DNA from 3 places in the Promicromonospora sp. NPDC090134 genome. Region 3 is predicted to be linked to each of the others. Evidence: riboswitches for the same ligand, from Rfam matches in the RefSeq annotation. Region 3 holds a riboswitch; each other region holds the start of a gene.

Region 1 (7,091 bases), on a different contig from region 3:
CTGGTACGTGCTGGCCGCGCTCGGGCTGTACCCGCTGGAGATCGGCTCGCCGCGCTGGGCGGTCACGTCGCCGCTGTTCGACCGGGCGGTGGTGCACCGGCCCGACGGCGACCTCGTGATCGAGGCCCCCGGGGCGGCCGGTCGGCAGTACGTGGCGGGGCTGGACGTAGCTCGGCCGGATGTGGCGGGCGGTGCCGGCGCGGCTGCGGCGGGGTCGGACGCGGCCGCGGCCCGGGTGATCACGACGCCGTCGATCGACAACGTCGACCTGGTCGGGGGAGCGACCCTGCGCTTCGCGCTGTCGGAGATCCCGACCCGGTGGGGCGTGCCGTCGGACGACGAGGCTGGTGCTGGTGCTGGTGCTGGTGCTGGTGCTGGTGGTGGTGCTGGCGCTGCTGGCGCCGCGGGGATCGGCGACGACTCGGCGCCCGAGCGGCCGTGGCGGCGAGCCGATGGCGGCTGGCGCAGTGCCGAGGGTGCGCTGCCGCACCTGACCGACGGCGACCTGACGACGTCGGCCGCGGTGGACGGCGCGCTCAACTGGGCTCCCGGTGCGGACGTCCCGGCCGGATCGATGCTGCGCGCCTACACGTTGACCTCGGGCCCGACGTCCGAGCCGGCGTCGGCCAACGGCGCGCCCGGGCTGTCCTCTGCGGAGGTGCCCGGGTCGTCGACCGTCGAGAGGGTGTCCGGACCGCCGTCGGCCTGGCGCCTGGTCGCGGCCGACGGGCGGGTGCTGGACGAGCGGTCCGGCGAGGCGTGGCGCTGGCCGAACCAGCTCCGCCCCTTCGTGCTCGACGAGCCGGTGCCGCTCACGGGTCTCCGGCTGGAGCTGGCCGAGCCCGGCGCCCTCGCCCAGATCGAGCTCCTCCTGGGCTGACCCGAGAGTGCGCTTCTACCCAGTCATTGGGCCCGGAATCACCCCGATTCCGGGCCCAATGACTGGGTAGAAGCGCACTTCTGCGTCGTGGGGGCCGGGGCTCGACGGCGTCGGTCTATCGCAGATCGGCTGATCGCTCGGCCCGTCTCGTGACTGCGTCCGCCTGCCGACGCCGGCGCGTGACCCCGGCCTCTTGCCGAGGTCGGCGCGTGAGCGAGCGAACGGACCAGGCGAGAGTGCGCTTCTACCCAGTCATCTGGCCCGGAATCGGGGTGATTCCGGGCCCAGTGACTGGGTAGAAGCGCACCTTGCTGGTCCGGGGCCGCGCGGTGTCGGTTCGGGGGCGCGCCTTGCGGGGCCGGGTCCGGGTCCGCGCCGTGTCGGTCCGGGCGTACCTCGCCCGGCCGGCGCGTGCCGTGTCCCGGCCGGCGTCCACCAGCGCGCACCCCCGAGCCGCGGCGAGACCTTGGTCCCGGGATGTGAGATCTGCGCAAGGATCATTGACTTCTATGGGTTCCATTCGTATCTTCTGTGACATCGAGACCAACCGCACTTATCCGATCGGAGAGATGTAGAAAGCCTCGACAGGTCATGAGTTCCGACGCGAAGCCCCGGCTGGTCGGACGGCAACCCCCCGCGCGGGTGGGTGCCCCGGGTGAGGACCAGGTCCACCGCCGCCGGCGGATGACAACACGCGTCGCTCGCCGCTGGGCGAGCAGGTGAGGAGAACGACGATGACCCGGAGCGCTGCCCCCGCCGTCCACGTGTCCCTGCCGTCCCGGAACGTCACCGTGCGGGCTGGTGCTGCCCCGCGCGAGCACATGTCGCGCGAGCACATGTGTTGTCACTGTTCCTGTCGCTGACGGCGACAGCCGGACAGTGACCGTCCCGACGCGCTGACCGGTCGCCACAGCCGCCACCGGTCCGCCGCCCGGAACTCCTCTCGGCGTCGCACGCCGAGCCCTGGCCGTATCCGGCCCTCACGTCCCTGACCGGACGTCCCACTCCTGCCCTCTGGCAGCCACGCTCCCGGGTGACCCCTGGACGCCGTCGCGCACCCTGCGCGCGCCGGCCGGGTCCTCCGGGCGCCGTCGCGCAGCCGCAGCCCGAACGGAGCCCCGCCGTGCCGTACCCGTCGCAGCCCACGTCCCTCGCCCCCACCTCCTCCCGTCCCGTCGTGCTCGGCGTGGATCTCACCTCCGCCGGTGCCCGTCCGGGCGCCCACCGGGCACGTGGCCCGGTGGCTCCGCGCCCGTTCGACGGCGAGCGGTTCCTGCACCTCGTGCGGACCGCCGACCGCGGCCTGCTCGACTTCGTCAGCCTCGACGAGGGATTCCTGCTCCACCCCGGCCGCAGCCAGGTCACGGGGCGGCTGGACACGGCCGTCGCCGCGGCCCGGGCCGCGCGGGTCACGGCCGGCATCGGGCTGGTCGCCGCCGTCGACACGGTGCACGTCGAGGCGGCCCACGCCGCCGTCGCGCTGAGCAGCATCGACCGCGCGAGCAGCGGCCGGGCCGGCTGGCAGGCGGTGCGGCAGAGCAAGCTCCCCGAGGCCGACGACGCGTGGGCCGGCAGGGTCGAGCTGGGCATCCGGTCCGTGACGCAGGTGTGGACGGGCCGACCCGGCAGCGGGGCGGGCGCGGTCGAGCTCGACGCCGAGGGCCGGTTCCGCGTGGACCACGACGGCATCCGGTTCGCCGTCCGGGGCCGCCCGGCAGCCGGCACGGACGACGTCCTGCCGCAGACGCCCCCGCCCGTCGTCGTCCGCGTGCGCTCCGAGGCCAGCGCCGCGCTGGCCGGCCGCACCGCCGACGTCGCGCGGATCACCGTCACCGACGCCGCGCACGCGGTACGGCTGCGCCGGCTCGTGCGGGACGCCGCACTGTCCGCCGGGCGCGACCCCGAGGAGCTCCGCGTGCTCGCCGAGGTCTACGTGGTGCTCGCGCAGGAGCGGGCCAGCGCCCGGGCCCGGCTCGAGCTCGTCGAGGCGCTGGAGGGCACGGCGGTCATGGGCGACGGGCTGGTCGTCGCCGACACGCCGGACGAGCTCGCCACCCTGATCGCCGACTGGACCACCGTCGGCGCCGTCGACGGGTTCCTGCTGCAGCCGTCCTCGCTCAGCTCCGACCTCGACGCGATCACCGACCACCTGGTGCCCGCGCTCCAGCAGGCGGGCCTGTTCCGCACCGAACGGACGGCGACGTCGCTGCGCGGCTCGCTCGGGCTGTCGGACGCAGGGGCCGCCGAGCGGGCGCTGCCCACGGGCCGGCTCCTGAGCGCCTGACCACCCGACGAACCACCGTCCACCCGGAGGAGACCACCATGACCACCCCTGAGCTGCAGACCCCCGGCGCCGCGGGCGCCAAGGTCGCCGGCGGCGCCCTGCTGATCGACGTCCGTTCCGCCGCGGGCCGCGCCTCGGCGGGCGAGATCCCGGGCGCCACGCTCGCGGACCGCAACAACCTCGACGCGCTGTTCGGGCCGTCCGACAACCCGGCGATCACCCTCGACACGCCCGTCGTGGTCGTGTGCGGCTCCGTCGACGGCTCCGGCCCGGTCGCGGAGGCGCTCGCGGCCCGCGGCTACACCGACGTCTCGCACGTCGACGGCGGGTTCCCCGCCTGGAAGGAGGCCGGGCTGCCCGCGGCGGAGGCCGAGCCGAGCGCGGCGCCATGACCGGCTTCGCCACCCGGCAGGTGCACGCGCGCAGCACGGGGCGGGACGACGCCGGGCGCGCTACCGGCGCGCCCGACACCACGCCATCGGCCCGCGCGGTCCCGCGGGCCACGCCCGTCTACCTGACCGCCGGGTTCGAGTTCGAGGAGTGGGAGCAGGCCGCCGGGCACTTCGGCGCGGGCGAGGGCTTCGCCTACACGCGCACCGGCAACCCGACCACGGCCGCCGTCGAGCAGCGGATCGCGGCCCTGGAGGGCGGCACCGACGCGCTGTTCCTGGCCAGCGGCCAGGCGGCCGTCACGGTCGCCCTGCTCGGCCTGGTCGAGGCCGGGCAGCGCGTGCTCGCCGCGTCCAGCATCTACGAGGGCACGCGCGGGCTGCTCCTGGAGAACCTGCCGCGCCTCGGCATCGAGGCCGACTTCGTGGACGACGCCGCCGACCCCGCCGCCTGGGAGCGTGCGATCCGCCCCGAGACGCGCGTGCTGTTCCTGGAGTCGATCCCGAACGCGCGCAACGACCTGCCGGACCTCGCGGCCGTGGCCGACGTCGCGCACGCGCACGGGCTGGTGCTCGTCGTGGACAACACGCTGGCCACGCCGTACCTGCTTCGGCCCATCGAGCACGGCGCCGACGTCGTGGTGCACTCCGCCAGCAAGTTCCTGGCGGGGCACGGCTCGGTGCTGGGCGGCGTCGTCGTCGACTCCGGGACGTTCGATCCGCGCGCCGCGGGCGCGCTCTACCCGCACCTCGTGGCGCCGAGCCGCACGGGCGGGCCGAGCGTGGCCGACCGGCACGGCGGGAACGCACGCCTCGCGTACCTGCGCGAGACGGTGGCGCCGCGCTTCGGCCCGACGCCGTCGCCGCTGAACGCGTTCCTCGTGGGCCAGGGCATCGAGACGCTGTCGCTGCGGGTTGCGCGGCAGAGCGCCGCGGCGCTGGAGGTCGCGCGCTGGCTGGCGTTCCGGCCGGAGGTGGCGTCGGTGGACTACTCCGGGCTGGACTCCAGCCCGTCGCACGCGCTGGCCAAGCGGTACCTGCCGGACGGCCAGGGCTCCGTGTTCACCTTCACGCTGCACGGCGGCGCTCCCGCGGCACGCGCGCTGGTCGAGGCCGTGGAGGTCTTCACGCACATGACCCACATCGGCGACGTGCGCTCGCTCGTGCTGCACCCCGCGAGCACCAGCCATGTGCTGCGCACCCCCGAGGAACGGGCCGCCTCGGGCATCCACCCGGGCACCCTGCGCCTCTCGGTCGGCATCGAGGACCTGCCCGACCTCATCGCGGACCTCGACCGCGGGCTGGCCGCCGCCCGCACCCCACGCAAGGAGACACCATGACCCGCCGGCAGCACCTCGGCTGGTTCCTGGCCCGCGGCTTCGGGCCGCACGGCTGGGGCCACGACTACCTGGACTGGAACTACGACTGGACCCGGCCCGACCTCTACGTCGAGTCCGCCCGCGCCCTGGAGCAGGCGGGCGTGGACCTGCTGATCATCGAGGACGCCCCGTCGCTCGGCAGCCCCGAGACCATCGACCTGCGCGTGCGACAGGCGTTCGGCGGCCCCAAGCACGACCCGCTGCTGCTGGCCCCGTACCTGTTCGCCGCGACCCAGCACCTCGGGATCGTGCCGACGGTCAACCCGGCCGCCGTGCTGCCCTACACCGGGGCGCGGCAGCTCGCGACGCTCCAGCACCTGTCGGGCGGTCGGTTCGGCCTCAACCTCGTGACCGACACCGGCAGCGCGCGGCACTTCTCGGCCGCGCCGCCGCTGGGGCACGACGCCGCGTACGACCGCGCCGAGGAGTGGCTCGACGGCGTCCGCGCGCTGTGGCGCTCCTGGGACGACGGCGCGCTGATCGCCGACCCGGGCGCCGTCGGGCCCGGCGGTGTGCGGACCGGCGGCCGGTACGCCGACGGGCGCCTGCTGCGCCCGGTGCGGCACCGCGGCGAGCACTTCGCGTTCGACGGCCCGCTCAACGCCCTCCCGTTCGACGGCGGGGCCGACGGCGAGCCCGTGATCGTCTCGCCCGGCGGGTCGGGGCGCGGGCTGGCGTTCGCCGGCGCGAACAGCGACGTCCAGCTCGCGCTCGCGCCGCTGCACGAGAAGAGCGTTCGCGACTACCGGGCCCGCGTCCACGCGTCGGCCCGCGCGGCCGGGCGAGCCCTGGAGCACGTCAAGGTGCTGTTCGCGATCAAGCCGGTGCTGGTCGCCAGCCCGCAGGAGGCCGACCGGCTGGTCGCGGCGTCGGCGAACCCGGACGACGCGACGCTGCTGCGGATCGCCGAGCAGCAGTCCAGCGACCTGGAGACCGACCTGACGGCGCTCGACCTCGACAAGCCGCTGCCCACGGGCCTGTTCGGCGACCACGTCTCGCACGGCTCGATCAAGCGGCTCGTGGGCGACCACGACCTCGCCACCACGCCGCTGCGCGTGCTGCTCGGCGGGCTCGCCCGCCTGGGCCGCATCGCCGACCGCACGGGCTGGGTCGGCACCGCCGGGGAGCTCGCCGACCTCATCGAGGAGCTGGGGGAGTGGGGCAACGACGGCGTGCTGCTGTGGGGCGACCTGCACCCCGTCACGGTGCACCGCACGCTCGACGAGCTGGTCCCGATCCTGCGCCGCCGCGGCATCCTGCGCACGGAGTGGGCCGACGGCGGCCTGCGGGCCAACCTCCGGGCGTTCTGAGCGCGCCCCGGGGCCGGCGCGCGGTAGCGTCAGCGACGTGAACTCCGAGGCCTGGCGGCGCATCGTGGCGTGGCTCGTCGACTGGCTCTGCTTCCTCGTGTGGCTCGCGGCGCTCGCGGCGATCGGCATCCCGCTGTACCTCTCCGGCGTGACGGGCGAGTGGTCCGCCGCGACCACGAACGTGGTCTCCGCGCTCGTCACGGCGGTGCCGCTGACGATCTTCCTCGCCGTCCTCGAGTCGGGCACCCGGCAGGCGACGGTCGGCAAGCGCGTACTGGGACTGAAGGTGGTGGGCGCCAGGGACGGCGGGCGGCTCTCGTTCGCCTCGGCGCTGCTCCGGAACGCGCTCAAGGTCGCCGTGCCGTGGACCATCGGGCACGCCGCGGCGATCGGCCTCGTCGGGTCGTCGGAGGTCGGACCGGGCCTCATGATCCTCACCGCGGCGGCCTACGTGCTGCCGGTCGTCTACGTGGTCACGCTGTTCGTCGGCGAGGGGCGCACGCCGTACGACCGGGCCGGGGGAGACAGGGTCGTCCGCGCTTGAGCGCGGGTCTCCGCGGGCGGCAGCGGCGCTGAGGGTCGGCAGTCCGCCAACTGCCGAGCACGGCGCCAAGGCGCGGCGTCCGGCCGCCTCCCTACGCCGCGCCGACGGCGGCCGCGCGGCGGGTGAGCGGGGCGCGCAGGCCCAGGTGCTCGCGCAGGGTGGTCCCCGTGTACGACGTCGGGTAGGCGCCCCGCTCCTGCAGCTCGGGGACCACCCGGTCGACGATGTCGTCCAGGCCTGACGGCACGATCCACGGGCTGATGTTGAAGCCGTCGACGGCGCCGGTGCGCACCCAGCGGATCAGG
Region 2 (7,091 bases), 280 kb from region 3:
GCAACTACACGCGCACCACGGGAATCTGGCAGACGGTGTGGCTGGAGCCGGTGCCGGCGACGCACGTGCGCCGCCCGCGGATCACGCCCGACCTGTCGAGCTCCGCGTTCGACGTCGTCGTGCCGCTGTCCGCGAACCGCCGGGGCCACACGGTCTCCGTCACGGTGACCGACGCCGACGGCGAGGTCGCGAGCGCCACCGCGCGCGCCGACCTCGACCTGGCGCCCGCGCTGCGCGTCGTCGTCCCGGCGGACCGCGTGCGCACCTGGGGTACGGAGGACCCGCACCTGTACGGGGTGGACATCGAGCTGCGCGACGCCGCCGGCGCCGTCGTGGACACGGTGCGCTCGTACGCGGGCCTGCGGTCCGTCTCGATCGACGGCCAGGCGATCAAGATCAACGGCGAGCACGTCTTCCAGCGGCTGGTGCTGGACCAGGGCTACTGGCCGGAGTCGCTCATGACGGCGCCGTCCGACGCCGCGCTGGTGCGCGACATCGAGCTGGGCCTGGAGGCCGGGTTCAACGGCGCGCGCCTGCACCAGAAGGTCTTCGAGGAGCGCTACCTGTTCCACGCGGACCGGCTGGGCTACCTGGTGTGGGGCGAGTTCGGCGACTGGGGCGTCAGCGGCTACGGCACCCCGCAGGACGGCCAGCGGCAGACGACGTCGTTCGTCGCCGAGTGGCTGGAGGCGCTGCACCGGGACCACAACCACCCGTCGATCATCGGCTGGTGCCCGCTCAACGAGACGCACCAGGACCTGCACGACCGGATCACGCAGCTCGACGACGTGACCCGCAGCATGTGGCTCGCCACCAAGGTGGCGGACCCCTCGCGGCCGGTGCTGGACGCCAGCGGCTACTCGCACCGCGTGCCCGAGACCGACGTCTGGGACTCGCACCTGTACGAGCAGGACCCGGCGAAGTTCACGGAGCTGGTCGGCGGCCTGGCCGACGGCAAGCCGTACGGGAACGAGCGGGACAACGGCACGCCGATCTCCCAGCCGTACAACGGGCAGCCCTACTTCGTCAGCGAGTACGGCGGCATCTGGTGGAACCCGGAGACGGCGGCCAGCGCGTCGGGCAGCTCGCCCGACTCGTGGGGCTACGGTCAGCGCGTCGTGGACGAGGAGGAGTTCCACACCCGGTTCGCCGGCCTCACGGACCCGCTGCTCGACGACCCGCTGATGTTCGGCTACTGCTACACGCAGCTCACGGACGTGTTCCAGGAGGAGAACGGCATCTACCGGTTCGACCGGAGCGTCAAGCTCGACGTCGACCGCGTACGTGCCGTCCAGGTGCGTCCCGCCGCCTTCGAGAAGGGCGGCGACGAGGCGTCCTGACCTCGCGAGCCCACGTGTCAGACGTACAGGTCACCCGGGTGACCTGTACGTCTGACACGTCTACCGGACTGTGCACCTTGTAGGTCTCTTTAGTATTTTTCACCACATAACACCCCGTCCACAGGAGTGCTTGAGGGGTGCACAATAGGCCGGTGACGTACCGGTTCCTCAAGCTCATCCTCTCGATCCTCGTGCTCGTGCTCCTGCGCCCGCGCGTGACTGGGCTGCAGAACATCCCGAAGCGTGGCGCCGTGATCCTCGCGAGCAACCACCTGTCGTTCATCGACTCGCTGCTGATCCCGATCATGGCTCCGCGGCACGTCGCGTTCCTCGCCAAGGCCGAGTACTGGACCGGCAAGGGCATCAAGGGCCGCCTGTCGCGCTGGTTCTTCACCAAGATGGGCGACATCCCGGTGCAGCGGGACGACCCGCGCGCCGGGCAGCGCTCCCTGGAGGACGCGCTGGCGGTGCTGCAGCGCGGCGGCGCGTTCGGCATCTACCCCGAGGGCACCCGCTCCCGGGACGGCAAGCTGCACAAGGGGCACACCGGCGTCGCGTGGCTCGCCCTGACGGGCAAGGCCCCCGTGGTCCCGGTCGCGCTGCTCGGCACGGACAAGGTCAAGCCGATCGGCAAGATGCCGCGGTTCGCGCGGGTCGAGCTGCACTTCGGCACGCCGATCGACCCCTCGCGCCAGATCGCGGCCGGCACCAAGCCCGCGCAGGCGCGGCGCGAGCTGACCGAACAGGTCATGCAGTCCATCCAGGCGATGAGCGGGCAGGAGCGCGCGGACAGCTGACCCGCCCGCCCGCGCGCCCCTCACCCGCCCTATCTCGCCAGAGCTCTATCTCGGCGAGGGTGGGGTCAGAGGCGGGTGATCCGGATCGCGTCGGCCACGACGTACGCCGTGCCCTGGGTCCAGCGGCTGACCGCCACGACCGTACGGGTGCCCGCCGTCATCGCGTAGGTGCCGAGCGAGAGCCACGCCCCGCCCGCCGCGGACTGGTCCACACGGATGGTCGACGAGCCGGTGCCGGTGTAGACGATGAACGGCGTCGACGTGTTGTAGCCGGCGATCCCCGGGAACCAGGCCTCCACCCGGTACGAGCCGCTCGACGGGATCGTGGCCGAGTACGTCGCCAGGTCGCTGACCTCGGCCGGCGTGGCGTAGCGGTAGTCGGCGCCGTAACGCTCGGCCGAGAAGGACGACGTCAGCCAGGAGGAGCCGGCGGAGAAGCCCGCCGAGGTGTTGTCGACGATGACCGACCAGCTCGTGCCCGCCAGCGCCGCCGCGACCTCGGACCGGAGCTGCGGCAGCATCGAGTACAGGACGTCGCCGGGGCAGGCCGTCGCCGTGTAGTCCCTGTGCCCGTAGATCTGGGTGGGTGCGATGCCGTACTGGTCGCAGATGTAGGCGCACAGCTCGACCAGCCGGCTCCAGAGCTGCGCGGGCGGCGTGGCGCTCGTGTAGGTGCCCTGGTTCTCGATGCCGATGGCCTGGCTGTTCTGCCCGGGGGCGTGGGCGCCCACGACCGTGCCGCTGCCGTTCTGCAGCCGCGACAGCGAGCCGTGCCGGCCCTCCATGACGTACCCGCCGCGGCTCACCGTGAGGTGCTGCCCGGTGTCCACCCAGCCGTTGGCGAAGTGCCACTGCTGGATGTCGCGGGCGATCTGGTAGCCGGCGGCCTGGGAGTAGTCGGTGACGTTGGCCGACGCCGTGTGGTGGATCAGGATCTTGTTCGGGTTGGTCGAGACGGTGTCGATGGTCCCGCGGGCCGCCGCGGCGCCCCAGGTGGCGCAGCTCGCGATGGCCGGCGCGGCCACCTCGACCCCGGCCACGGCGCCGGGCGGCGCGTCGGCGGGCGCCTCGGGGTCCGGGGCCAGGGACGGCGGGGCGTCCGTCGTCCGCGCCGGGGTGGCGCCGGGCGTGCTCTCCGTAGGAGCGGGCGCGGCGACGGCGGGCGCGGCGATCGTCGCGCCCGCGGCACCGATGCCGAGGACGACGGCGCCGCGCAGGAGGTCACGCCGTCCGAACGCGGCGTGGCTGTCGGGACTGCAGTCGGTGGAGCTGTGGTCGTGTTCGTGCACGGTGGGGCCTCCACGGGTCGGTCGCGCTGGTACGTGCCGATTTCATCCGTAGTATCGGCCGACCCCGCGACCCCCCGGTACATCACATCCGGGGTATATCCCGCGCGCGATGCCTGCGCCCGGAAGGTCCCGCCGGACATGTCAGACGCTCAGGCCCCCCGGGGGGAGACCTGAGCGTCCGACGCGGCGAACGGAGGAGACTACTGCTCGATGGTCTGGCGCCCCTCGGACGAACCCTGACCGATCGACGTCGACCCGGCTGTGTGCGCCACGTCGATCTTGCGCGGCTTCGCCTCCTCACTGACCGGGATCGTCAGCGAGAGCACGCCGTCGGTGTACGACGCCGAGATGCTGTCGAGCGCAAGCCCCCGGCCCACCGTCAGCTGCCGCGCGAACGTGCCGGTAGGCCGCTCGCGGACCAGCCACTGCGCCTCGGCGTCCGACCGCTGCGTGCGCTCGGCACGGACGGTGAGCGTCCGGTCCTCGACCGAGACGTCGATGGTGCCAGGGTCGACGCCGGGCATGTCCATGGACAGGACGTAGTGGTCGCCCGTGCGGAACAGGTCCATCGGCATGCCGCCGGACTGCCGTGCGTTGCCGGCAAACGTGCTGAACAGCCGATCCATCTCCTGGATCGGGTCCCAATAGGTAGCCATCGCGCATCACCTCCTACGACGATGCGGCCCCGGCCCCTCCAGGGCCGCCGCGCAAGATGACGGCCCTGCCGTCATCCGGCTACACGCCCAATCTTGGTACTCCCGACCCGGGGGTGCCAAGGGTCCATGGGCCTGGCTCGCCGGACCGGCAGGTCACTCGGTGACCGCCGGCCTGACAGTCCGCGGTCAGGCGGCCGCGCGGCCCGACAGGCCCACCCGGTCCAGCAGGTCGAGGGCGGGGCGGTGCTTGTTGAACGTGTACACGTGCAGGCCGGGCGTGCCGGCGTCGAGCACCTCGCGCGCGAGCGCCGCGGAGTACTCGATGCCGTGCGCGTGCTGGGCCTCGGGGTCGACGGCGCCGTCGGGCGCGGTGAGCCGGTCGAGGTCGCGCAGGAGCTCCGCGGGCGCCGCCACCCCGGTGAGCTCCTGGACGCGGCGCAGGCGGCGGGCCTCGGTGGTAGGCAGGATCCCGGCGAGGATCGGGATGGTCACACCCTCCGCCCGGGCCGCCTCGACGAACCCCGTGTACGAGTCCGCGCGGTAGAAGAACTGGGTGATCGCGAAGCTCGCGCCCGCCTCCTGCTTCTCGAGCAGGCGGCGCACCTCCTGCTCGCGCGTGGTGCCGGCCCCGGGGTTGCCGTCCGGGAACGTGGCGACGGCGATCGCCAGCGGCCGGGCGGCCGAGCGCAGCGCCGTGCTGACGTCGGCGGCACACCGCCGCTCGTCCACCTGCCGCAGGAGGCGGACGAGGTCCACGCTGGAGCGCACGCCGTCGGCCGGCGGGCGCCAGTCCGGCTCGTCGCGCGGCGGGTCGCCGCGCAGGGCGAGGAACGACCGCACCCCGGCCTCGAGGAACTCCTCGATCACCGCGGACACGTCCTCGCGGGACGCGCCCACGCAGGTCAGGTGGGCCACGGGGAGCACGGGCGTGCCGCGCAGCAGGGTCGCGAGCACCTCGCGCGCGGTGGCCCGGTCGCCGCCGGCCGCCCCGTAGGTCACGGACACGAAGTCCGGGCGGGCAGCCACGAGCCGCTGCGCCGTCTCCCAGAAGTTGGGCGCGGCGTTCGGCCGACGCGGGGGCATCAGCTCGAACGAGACGGTGGGGCGGTGCGGGTGTGGCTCGGCGACCATGGCTGCTCCATCGAACCTGGCGTGAGCACCTTGCGTCCCTCGCTCCGCGGCGACGCGGCGGAAGGTCGGCAGGTTGCTGCGGTGTCAGTGAGCCAGGACTCTCGACCGCTCTGGATGGGGTTCGCCACCATGCTAAGCGACCGTCCAGCACTGGGACAGAATTCGTCCGGAGACCGAGACGGCCCGGTCCACGGTGTGTGGACCGGGCCCGTCCGTTACTTCACCGACCCGGCCACCAGGCCGCCCACCAGGCGCTTCTCGATGATCATGAACAGGATCACCACGGGCACGATCGCCACGACGGACACCCCGAACACGTAGTGCCAGGACGTCTCGTACTGGCCCACGAACTTGGTGAGCGCCACGGACAGCGGCTGGTTGCCCGCCGTGGTGAGCAGCACCAGCGAGGCCGCGAACTCGTTCCAGGAGGCGACGAACGTGAACACGACCGCCGTCACGATGCCCGGCCAGACGAGCGGCAGGTTGATCTTGGTCAGGACGGCGAACGTGCCGGCGCCGTCGAGCTGCGCCGCCTCGTCGACCTCCTTGGGGATGCCCGCGAAGAAGCTGTGCATGATCCAGACCGCGAACGACAGGTTGAACGCGGCGTTGACCAGGATCATCGCGACCCACGTGTCGAGGATCCCGATCGCGATGAACTGCCGGAACAGGCCCGACGTCAGCACGGCGGGCTGCACCATCTGGGTCACGATCACGAGGAACAGGAAGAAGAGCCGGCCCTGGAACCGGAACCGCGCCGTGTAGTAGGCGGCGGGCAGCGCCACGGCCAGCACGAGCAGCGTGGCGCACAGCGAGATCACCAGGGTGGAGATCAGGTTCTGCGCCAGCGGCGTCTCGGGCGTGGACCACATCGTGACGTAGTTGTCCCAGTGCCACTCCGTGGGGAAGTAGGTGGGGTCGACCGACCTGATCTCGGCCTTCGTCTTCACGGAGCCGAAGAACATGATCAGGTACGGCAGCAGGAAGACCACCAGCACCACGAGCCCGGCCAACAGCCGGAGCAGCAGCGACCCGAGCGGCACCTGGTCCGTCGTGTACCTCCGCACCCGTCGCCGGTTGTCCGACGGCGGCCGGGTCGCGCTGCGGGAGGTGGTCCCCGGGTCGGTGATCGCGGTCATCAGACCTCCTCCAGGGGGCGGACGACCCGCACGTAGACGGCGACGATGGCGATGACCACCAGGAACGCGATGACGGACAGCGCGCTGGCCAGGTCGATCTGCCGCTGGTTCTGCATGTACTTGAAGATCATGGTCATGACGGTGTCGGCGTCGTACCCGGGGATGGACCCCGTCATGACGCGCAGGATCGGCAGCGAGTTGAACACGTTGATGATGTTGATCAGCACCGCCACCGAGATGGCGCCCCGCAGCTGCGGCAGCACCACGCTGAAGTAGGTGCGCGCCCCGCTTGCGCCGTCGATGCGCGCGGCCTCCACGGTCTCGCCGGGCACCGTCTGGAGCCCGGCGAGCACCGTGTAGGTGGTGAACGGCAGGGACACGAACACGGCGACCGCCATGGCCCACGCGAACGCGGTGCCGGGGTGGCGGGTCCAGCCGTAGCCCTCCGGCGTGCTGATCAGGCCGACGTCCACGAGGAACGAGTTGATGATGCCGAAGTACGGCTCCAGGCCGTAGTGCACCACGAGCGTCGTCATGACCACGCTCGACGCCCACGGCACGATGACGGCCATCCGCACCAGCCGGCGGCCGGGGAACGCCTTGTTCAGCAGTGCCGCGAGCGCCAGCGACCCGATCAGGGTGCAGGCGACGACCACGACGACCCACACGACCGTGCGGCCGAGGATGGGCCAGAAGTACTGGAAGCCGATCACCGTCGCGAAGTTCGCGAGGCCCACTC
Region 3 (7,091 bases):
ATGCCCAGGTCGGCGACCACGAGCCGCTCGTCGCGCCCCACGACGGTGGACGCCGTGCCTGCGAGGAGCGAGCCCGGCGCGCCGGCCGCACCTGCCGCACCGGTGTCGGCGGGCGCGTCGGGCCCGGTGCGCAGCAGCACGTTGCCGGGGCTGAGGTCGCGGTGCACCAGGCGCGCGGCGTGCACGGCCCGCACGGCTGCGGCCAGCCCACGGGCGACGGCGAGCACGTCCGCGCGGCTCGCCGTCCATCCGCCCGCACGCAGGGCGCGGACACGCTCGGCGAGGGTGCCCCGGTCGGCGTGCTCGAGCACGAGGTACGGCTGCTGCCGATCGTTCTCGCCGATGTCGTAGACCGTGATCACGTGCGGGCTCGCGACCCGGCGCAACGCCCGGCCCTCGGCGATGAAGCGTTCCCGGATCTCCGGGTTGAGGCTGTGGTTCTCGGCCAGGACCTTCACGACCACGGTGGTGTCCAGCCGCTCGTCGACCGCGCGGTGCACGGTGGCGAACGACCCGACACCGAGCACGTCCTCGACCTGGTATCGCCCCATCCTGTCCCGGGCGGCCATCAGACGGCGTCCCCGAGCAGAGCCGCGACGAGCGCCCGGCCTCGGGAGACCTGGGACTTGACGGTGCCCACGCTGCGACCCAGCCGGTCGGCGACCGCGCTGTACGGCAGTCCCTCGATGTCGCGCAGCGTCACCGGCTCGCGGTAGAGGGCGGGCAGCGCGTCGAGCGCGTCGCGCACCGTGGCCCGGGTGGCGATGAGCGAGCTCATCCGCGCGCCGGGCGCGACGTCGTCGTCGGGGAGCGTGGTGGTGGCGCGCTGCCGGCGCAGGTGGTCCACCACCCGGTTCCGGACGATGCGATGCACCCAGGTGGTGACCTTGGACGCGCCGGCGAACGAGTGGATCGACGTCGCCACGCTGATGAGGGTGTCCTGGCAGACGTCGTCGACGGCCGACTCGTCGAGGAGCGCACCACGCACGAACCGGCGGACCACACCCGACTCGTCCAACAGCTCGACCAGCAGCTCGGTCGCGAGCGGGGAACCGGCCGCGGCCCGTGCCCCGAGCAGGTCGAGCACGTCCTCCAGGCCGCCGGACCCCCTGGGGGTGCCGCTCCCGCCCGGCGCGTGGCCGGCATCCCTGGCTTCCCGACCGTCCACCGCGTCGGACACGGCGCGGCGCGCGGCGTGCGCGTCGCCCTGGTCGAGGGCGCGGACGAGCGGGGGTGTCTGGTGAGGCATGAGGTCGGGGTTTCCTCTCGCGGTCCGTCGTGCGTCCTGGCGCGCGATAGCCGCTGTGGTCTCTGCGCGCCTGACATCATGCCGGTCACCGTGGCACGAGGACACCAAATTCGTGCCCCGAGCACGAGGGCGAGCATCCGACCCGCACCGGGGTGCGGGGACGGTGTCATGACCGGATCGTGGGACCAGTATCTGAGACGTGCGTTGACAGGTGTTTTGCCCGCAGCACAGGATGGCCGCAGGTCATGAGCGCCAGCGTCAAGCCCCGGCTCGCTGGCCGGCAACCCTCCCTCCGCGGTGGGGTGCCCCGGGTGACGACCAGGCCGCGCGCAGCCCGCGTGCGGCAAGCGCGGGGGAACCTCCCCCAGGACTGTGCTGGAGGACGCCATGTCTGCTCCCACTCTCAGCCGTGCCATCGCGGTGACCGACCTCGCCCCGCTGCGCCCCGTCGTCGGCGGCGGGACGCTCGTCCCGCTCGTGGACGGCACGCAGGTCTCGTACGCGAACCTCGACGTCGCCGCGTCGGCCCCGGCCCTCCAGGCCGTCGCCGACCGCGTCACCCAGGTGCTGCCGCTGTACGCCAGCGTGCACCGCGGCGCGGGCTACCTCTCCCAGGTGAGCACGGCGCTCTACGAGACCGCGCGCCGCACCATCGGCGCGTTCGTCGGCGCCCGCGAGGACGACCTGACGATCGTCACCCGGAACACCACCGACTCTCTCAACCTCCTCGCCGGCTGCGTCCCCGCGCAGCCCGACGGCGAGCCCGGCCGCGTGCTGGTGCTCGACGTCGAGCACCACGCGAACCTGCTGCCCTGGCAGCGCACCACCGGCGCGACCGTGCTGACCGGCGGCGCCACCGTGGCCGAGACGGTCGCCCAGATCCGGGAGGAGCTGGCCGACGCCGCCGCGGACCGCCCGTACGCCCTCCTGGCCCTGACCGGGGCCTCGAACGTGACCGGCGAGTCCCTCCCGATCGCCGAGATCGTCGCCGTCGCCCACGAGTTCGGCGCGCGCGTGGTGCTCGACGGCGCCCAGCTCGTGCCGCACCGCCGCATCTCGCTGGAGTCCACGGGCGTGGACTACCTCGCCTTCTCCGGGCACAAGACCTACGCCCCGTTCGGCGCCGGCGTGCTGGTGGGCCGCCGCGACTGGCTCGACCAGGGCACGCCCTACCTCGCGGGCGGCGGCGCCGTCCGGCGTGTGCGCGTGAGCGGCACCGACTGGCACGAGGGTCCCGCCCGCCACGAGGCCGGCTCGCCCAACGTGATCGGCGCGGTGGCGCTCGCGGCGGCCTGCGAGGAGCTGGCCGCGCTCGACCCTGCCGAGGTCGTGGCGCACGAGAACGCCCTGCGCCGCCGGCTGGTGTCAGGGCTGGAGGCCATCGATCGCGTCGAGGTCGTGCGGGTCTGGGCCGACGCCGTGGACCCCGTGGGCGTGGTGACCTTCACCGTGACCGGGTACGACCCGGGCCTCGTCGCCGCCTACCTGTCCGCGGAGCACGGCATCGGCGTCCGGGACGGCCGCTTCTGCGCGCACCCGCTGCTCGGCCGGCTCGGGTTCGACGCCGGCGCCGTGCGCGCCTCGGTGGGCGTCGGCACCGCGGGCGAGGAGATCGAGCGGCTGATCGCAGCCGTCGGCCGCCTGGTCGAGGAGGGTCCGCAGGCCGGGTACGACGTCGTCGACGGGCTGTGGGTCGTGACCGACGACCCGCGCCCCGTGCCCGAGGGCTCCGGCCTCGCGGGCCTGCTGGCGACGGCCGCCCTGGGCTTCGACGAGGCCTTCGGCTGCCTCCCGGACGAGGACTGACGGCCGCCGCGCGTCCGGCGGCTACAGCGCGAGGGCCACGCAGATGCCGCCCATCGTGAGGTCGAGGCCGATGCACCACAGCGCGAGCGAACGGTTCACCACCCTGTCGCGGCGGTAGTGCACCACGTCCCACCCGGCGTGCGCGGCAAGGGCGAGGCCCGCGAGGGCCAGCCCGAGCCTCGGCTCCAGGAACAGGGCCGTCGTCGCTACCCCGAAGAAGCCGGCCATCGCGGCGGCCTGCGGCCACGTCGCGCGGCGTCCGCGGGCCAGCCCGATGCCGGTCAGGACCAGCCCCACCAGGACGAATCCGATCCAGCGCGGCGTGTCCAGCAGCTCGGACGCGACAGGGACCACCGACGCCAGGAGCGCGACGAGCCAGGCCGTCCAGCGGACGCCGGTCACGGCGGCGGCCAGGTAGCACAGCGTCGCGACGCCGATCGTGGTCGTCGGGTCCTCCGCGACCGCGTCCCGCCAGGTGCCGCCGACGATCGCCGTCCCGCCCACCAGCAGGCCGAAGCCCGTCAGCATGCCCAGCACGATCCAGGCGGTGTTGGTGGGCCAGGTCCCGGTCCAGCGGCTCGGCCGCGTTGGTGCGGCCGTCTCGAACGTCTCGGTCATGGTCCCGTGCTCCTCGTGCGATCGCGACTGAATACCCTCCAGGGGTAACAAAGCACGGGACGGCCACGGCGAGGAAGGTCTTTCGGCCACCACCGAATACCGCGTGTCAGACGGGGAAGGTGCGCGGGCGGGGGAGCGCCGCCTCGATCTGGGCCGCCAGCGCCAGCAGCGTGAGCTCGCCGCCCGGCCGGCCGATGATCTGCACCCCCATCGGCAGCCCGGCCGGCGCCTCGGCGGTGGGCTCGGTCCAGTGGGTCGGCACGGTGATCGCGGGCAGCCCGGCGACGTTGAGCATCGACGTGAAGGGCGTGTACTGGCACTGCTGCTCGAAGTTCCGCTCCGGGTCCTCGGCGTCGTACCACCCGATCGGCCGCGGCGTGAGCGCGAGCGCGGGGGTCACGACGGCGTCGTAGGCGCTGACCTGCGCCACGAGCGAGCGTTCGAAGCCGGTGAGCGTGCGCACCGCCTCGGCGAGCCGGCGGGCGGGCACCTCGCGGCCCGACCGGATGAGCCACTGCGTCAGGGGCTCCAGCTTGCCGAGCGTCTCCGGGTCGTCGATCGGCACCGCCGACGCGCCGCCCATCCACAGGGTCCGGAACGCCGGGGCGTACTCGGGCGCCTCGGCCAGCACCGTCTGCTCGACCTCGTGCCCGGCCCCGGCCAGGGCGCGCACCCCCGCGTCCAGCCCGGCGTGCGCCTCGGGGGACACCGCGATGTCGTAGAAGCCGTCCCAGGCCGACGAGGTCGTCACGCCGATGCGGGCGGCCCGCCGGCCGGCGACGCCCTCCGGCAGCTCGGCCCGCTGCGCGGCCGCGAGGTACGCGCCCGCGGCGTACGACGGCGCCCGCAGCGTGTACGGGTGCGCGACGCCGCCCCCGGCGCGCCGCGGGAGCATCGCCTCCAGCAGCAGGGCGGTGTCGGCGACGGTGCGCGCGATCGGCCCGTTCACGACGAGCCCGCCCAGCGAGTCGACGCCGCTGCCCGCGGGCAGCAGCCCGCGCGTGGGCTTGAGGCCGACCACGCCGCAGGCCGCCGCGGGGATGCGGATCGACCCGCCGCCGTCGGACCCGGGCGCGAACGGCAGCATGCCCGCCGCCACCGCGGCCGCCGCCCCACCGCTGGAGCCGCCGGCCCCGCGGCCGAGGTCCCAGGGTGTGCGCGCCGGGGCGGCGCCGACCGGCTCGGTGTAGGCGGGGAAGCCCAGCTCGGGCGCGGCGGTCTTGCCGAGGCTGACGATCCCGGCGTCGTCGAGCACCTGAACGATCTCGTCGCTCTCCTCGGCCGGCGGCAGCCCCGCGAAGGCGCGCGACCCGAAGCCGGTGGGCACGCCCGCCCGGTTCCACAGGTCCTTGTCCCCGGTGGGCAGGCCCCACAGGCTGCCCGACGGCGGCGGCGTGCCCTCGCCGGAACCCGCTCCGCGCGTCTCCTGGAGCTCGGCCGCCCGTTTCCGGGCCCGCTCGGGAGTGACGGTGGCGAAGGCGCCGACCGCGGGGTTCAGCCGCTCGATCCGGTCGAGGAAGTGCTCGGTGGCCTCGGTGGGGGTGAGCTCTCCGGCGGCGAGAAGGTCGCGGAGCTCGACGGCGGTCCGCTCGTGCAGGGCATCCATCCCGCCAGGCTAGACGCTGTCTGACGAAACGCATTCACGATGTGACCTGCACTGATGTCCCGCGGTGCGGACAAATGGCACTCCGCACCGTTCCATTCTGCCGCGCAGAATGCGCTTCTCCGGCATATGTTCGTGCCGACTGTCACCTTTGTGCCACGCCGTCACGGCACGTCCGAGGTGCACAGAAATATCTCGTAGGGGGAGAGCACTATGACATTCTTCGATACGGCACTCGTGGTGCCGAACCAGGTCGACTGGCTGGCGCCGCTCACGAACGCGCTCGGTGCGGTCGCGAGCTTCATCCCGAAGCTCCTCGTGTTCCTGGTGGTATTCCTCATCGGGTACTTCATCGCCAAGGCGATCGCCCGGTTCGTGGGCATGATCCTCACGCGGATCGGCTTCAACAAGGTGCTCGAGCGCGCGGGGGCGAACCGCCTCCTCGCCGGGTCGGGCATCGAGCCGATCGCGCTGCTCACCAAGATCATCTACTACTTCATCCTGCTCATCACGCTCCAGCTCGCGCTGAGCGCCTTCGGGCCCACCAACCCGGTGAGCGCGATCGTCAACCAGATCGTGGCATGGCTCCCGAGCCTCGTCGTCGCGATCATCATCGTGGTGATCGCGGGCGCCATCGCGAATGCGGTGAAGGACCTTCTCATGAACACCATGAGCCGCGTTTCCTACGGCCCGCTGGTGGCGAAGACGGTGTCCTTTTTCATCATCGCGCTGGGTGTTATCGCGGCCGTGAACCAGATCGGCATCGGCACGACCGTCACAATGCCCGTGCTCGTGGCATTCCTGGCCACGGTCGCCGGCATTCTCATCGTCGGTGTCGGCGGTGCCCTGATCGGCCCCATGCGGTCGCGCGTCGAGGGTTTCCTGGGCAATCTGTCGGCCGGCGCCGCTGCCGCCGCGCCCGTCGCGGAACCGAACAACAGGCCCACCGTCGCACCCGGCACGGGCTCGTTCGCCCCGCCGCGCGACATCTGATCGCCTGACCCGCACGACGCCGGGGTCGCACCGCCACGTGACGGTGCGACCCCGGCGTCGTGCCGTGCGGACTCAGTACTCGCGGTCGGCGGGGACGCCGTCGTTCCAGTCGTGCCCGGCCGACCAGTCCTTGTTGTCGGACGTCACGCGGGTGCCGTCCGTGCCGAAGTCCCGGTCGTCCTGCCCGACAGACGTGACCCGCGTCCCGTCGGTCCCGTACTCCCGGTCGGCGGCCGCGGCCGCCCCGGCGCCGAGCACGCCCGCGGCCGTCGTGAGGAGGGCCGCGGTACCAGCGGCGGCCACCCGTACGAGCTTGTTCATCGTGAACCTCCTTCGTGGCCGGAGGGACCGTCCCGCCCGGCCCGGTCCACGCTGCGGTACGGGCGGGCGGGGCTCAATGTCCTTTGGGTGAGGCCGAATGTCCGGCCGTCGGCTCGCGCCGTCAGTCCCGGCTCAACAGCTCGCGCGCCTCGCCCAGCACCTCGGCGAGCCGCACCAGGTCCGGGTCGTCCGCGGTCGGCTGGATCGCCACGGTGTCCGCGCCGGCCGCGCCGAACCGGCGCACGCCGTCGGCCAGTGCCAGGGCGTCGCCCCAGACGGCGTAACCCGCGAGCCGTTCGTCGTCCGCCACGTCCTGGCCCCAGTCGGTGAGCTCGGCGCGCAGCCGCTCGGCGGAGCCGGGACCGGTGCCGCCCGAGACGAACTGGACCACCGAGAAGTCCTCGGCCTGGCGTCCTGCCGCGGCCCGGCCCTCGGCCACCCGCTCCAGCGCGGCCGGGAGCCCGACCAGGCCCACGGAACCCTCCAGCACCACGCCGTCGC

The links. Region 3 has a riboswitch for S-adenosylmethionine ahead of ACIPN7_RS02660 (aminotransferase class V-fold PLP-dependent enzyme). Riboswitches for the same ligand answer to the same signal wherever they lie in the genome.
Region 1: linked by a shared signal. The riboswitch ahead of ACIPN7_RS23830 (LLM class flavin-dependent oxidoreductase) and the one ahead of ACIPN7_RS02660 (aminotransferase class V-fold PLP-dependent enzyme) in region 3 are both predicted to bind S-adenosylmethionine.
Region 2: linked by a shared signal. The riboswitch ahead of ACIPN7_RS01455 (methylenetetrahydrofolate reductase) and the one ahead of ACIPN7_RS02660 (aminotransferase class V-fold PLP-dependent enzyme) in region 3 are both predicted to bind S-adenosylmethionine.

Annotation. Positions count from the first base shown of each region.
Region 1 covers NZ_JBIVCZ010000010.1:64,466-71,556, reverse strand. The annotation lists gene ACIPN7_RS23835 (GH92 family glycosyl hydrolase) at 1-880, shown strand, start outside; SAM riboswitch class IV at 1,468-1,579, shown strand; gene ACIPN7_RS23830 (LLM class flavin-dependent oxidoreductase) at 2,004-3,164, shown strand; gene ACIPN7_RS23825 (rhodanese-like domain-containing protein) at 3,203-3,556, shown strand; gene ACIPN7_RS23820 (O-acetylhomoserine aminocarboxypropyltransferase/cysteine synthase family protein) at 3,553-4,893, shown strand; gene ACIPN7_RS23815 (LLM class flavin-dependent oxidoreductase) at 4,890-6,242, shown strand; gene ACIPN7_RS23810 (RDD family protein) at 6,280-6,786, shown strand; gene ACIPN7_RS23805 (NtaA/DmoA family FMN-dependent monooxygenase) at 6,878-7,091, opposite strand, start outside.
Region 2 covers NZ_JBIVCZ010000001.1:329,660-336,750, reverse strand. The annotation lists gene ACIPN7_RS01475 (glycoside hydrolase family 2 protein) at 1-1,340, shown strand, start outside; gene ACIPN7_RS01470 (lysophospholipid acyltransferase family protein) at 1,493-2,137, shown strand; gene ACIPN7_RS01465 (N-acetylmuramoyl-L-alanine amidase) at 2,203-3,426, opposite strand; gene ACIPN7_RS01460 (Hsp20/alpha crystallin family protein) at 3,627-4,082, opposite strand; gene ACIPN7_RS01455 (methylenetetrahydrofolate reductase) at 4,269-5,213, opposite strand; SAM riboswitch class I at 5,218-5,334, opposite strand; gene ACIPN7_RS01450 (carbohydrate ABC transporter permease) at 5,429-6,352, opposite strand; gene ACIPN7_RS01445 (carbohydrate ABC transporter permease) at 6,352-7,091, opposite strand, start outside.
Region 3 covers NZ_JBIVCZ010000001.1:608,508-615,598, forward strand. The annotation lists gene ACIPN7_RS02650 (serine/threonine-protein kinase) at 1-569, opposite strand, end outside; gene ACIPN7_RS02655 (RNA polymerase sigma factor) at 569-1,249, opposite strand; SAM riboswitch class IV at 1,491-1,605, shown strand; gene ACIPN7_RS02660 (aminotransferase class V-fold PLP-dependent enzyme) at 1,637-3,055, shown strand; gene ACIPN7_RS02665 (hypothetical protein) at 3,077-3,673, opposite strand; gene ACIPN7_RS02670 (amidase) at 3,780-5,279, opposite strand; gene ACIPN7_RS02675 (hypothetical protein) at 5,490-6,269, shown strand; gene ACIPN7_RS02680 (hypothetical protein) at 6,342-6,590, opposite strand; gene ACIPN7_RS02685 (LLM class flavin-dependent oxidoreductase) at 6,712-7,091, opposite strand, start outside.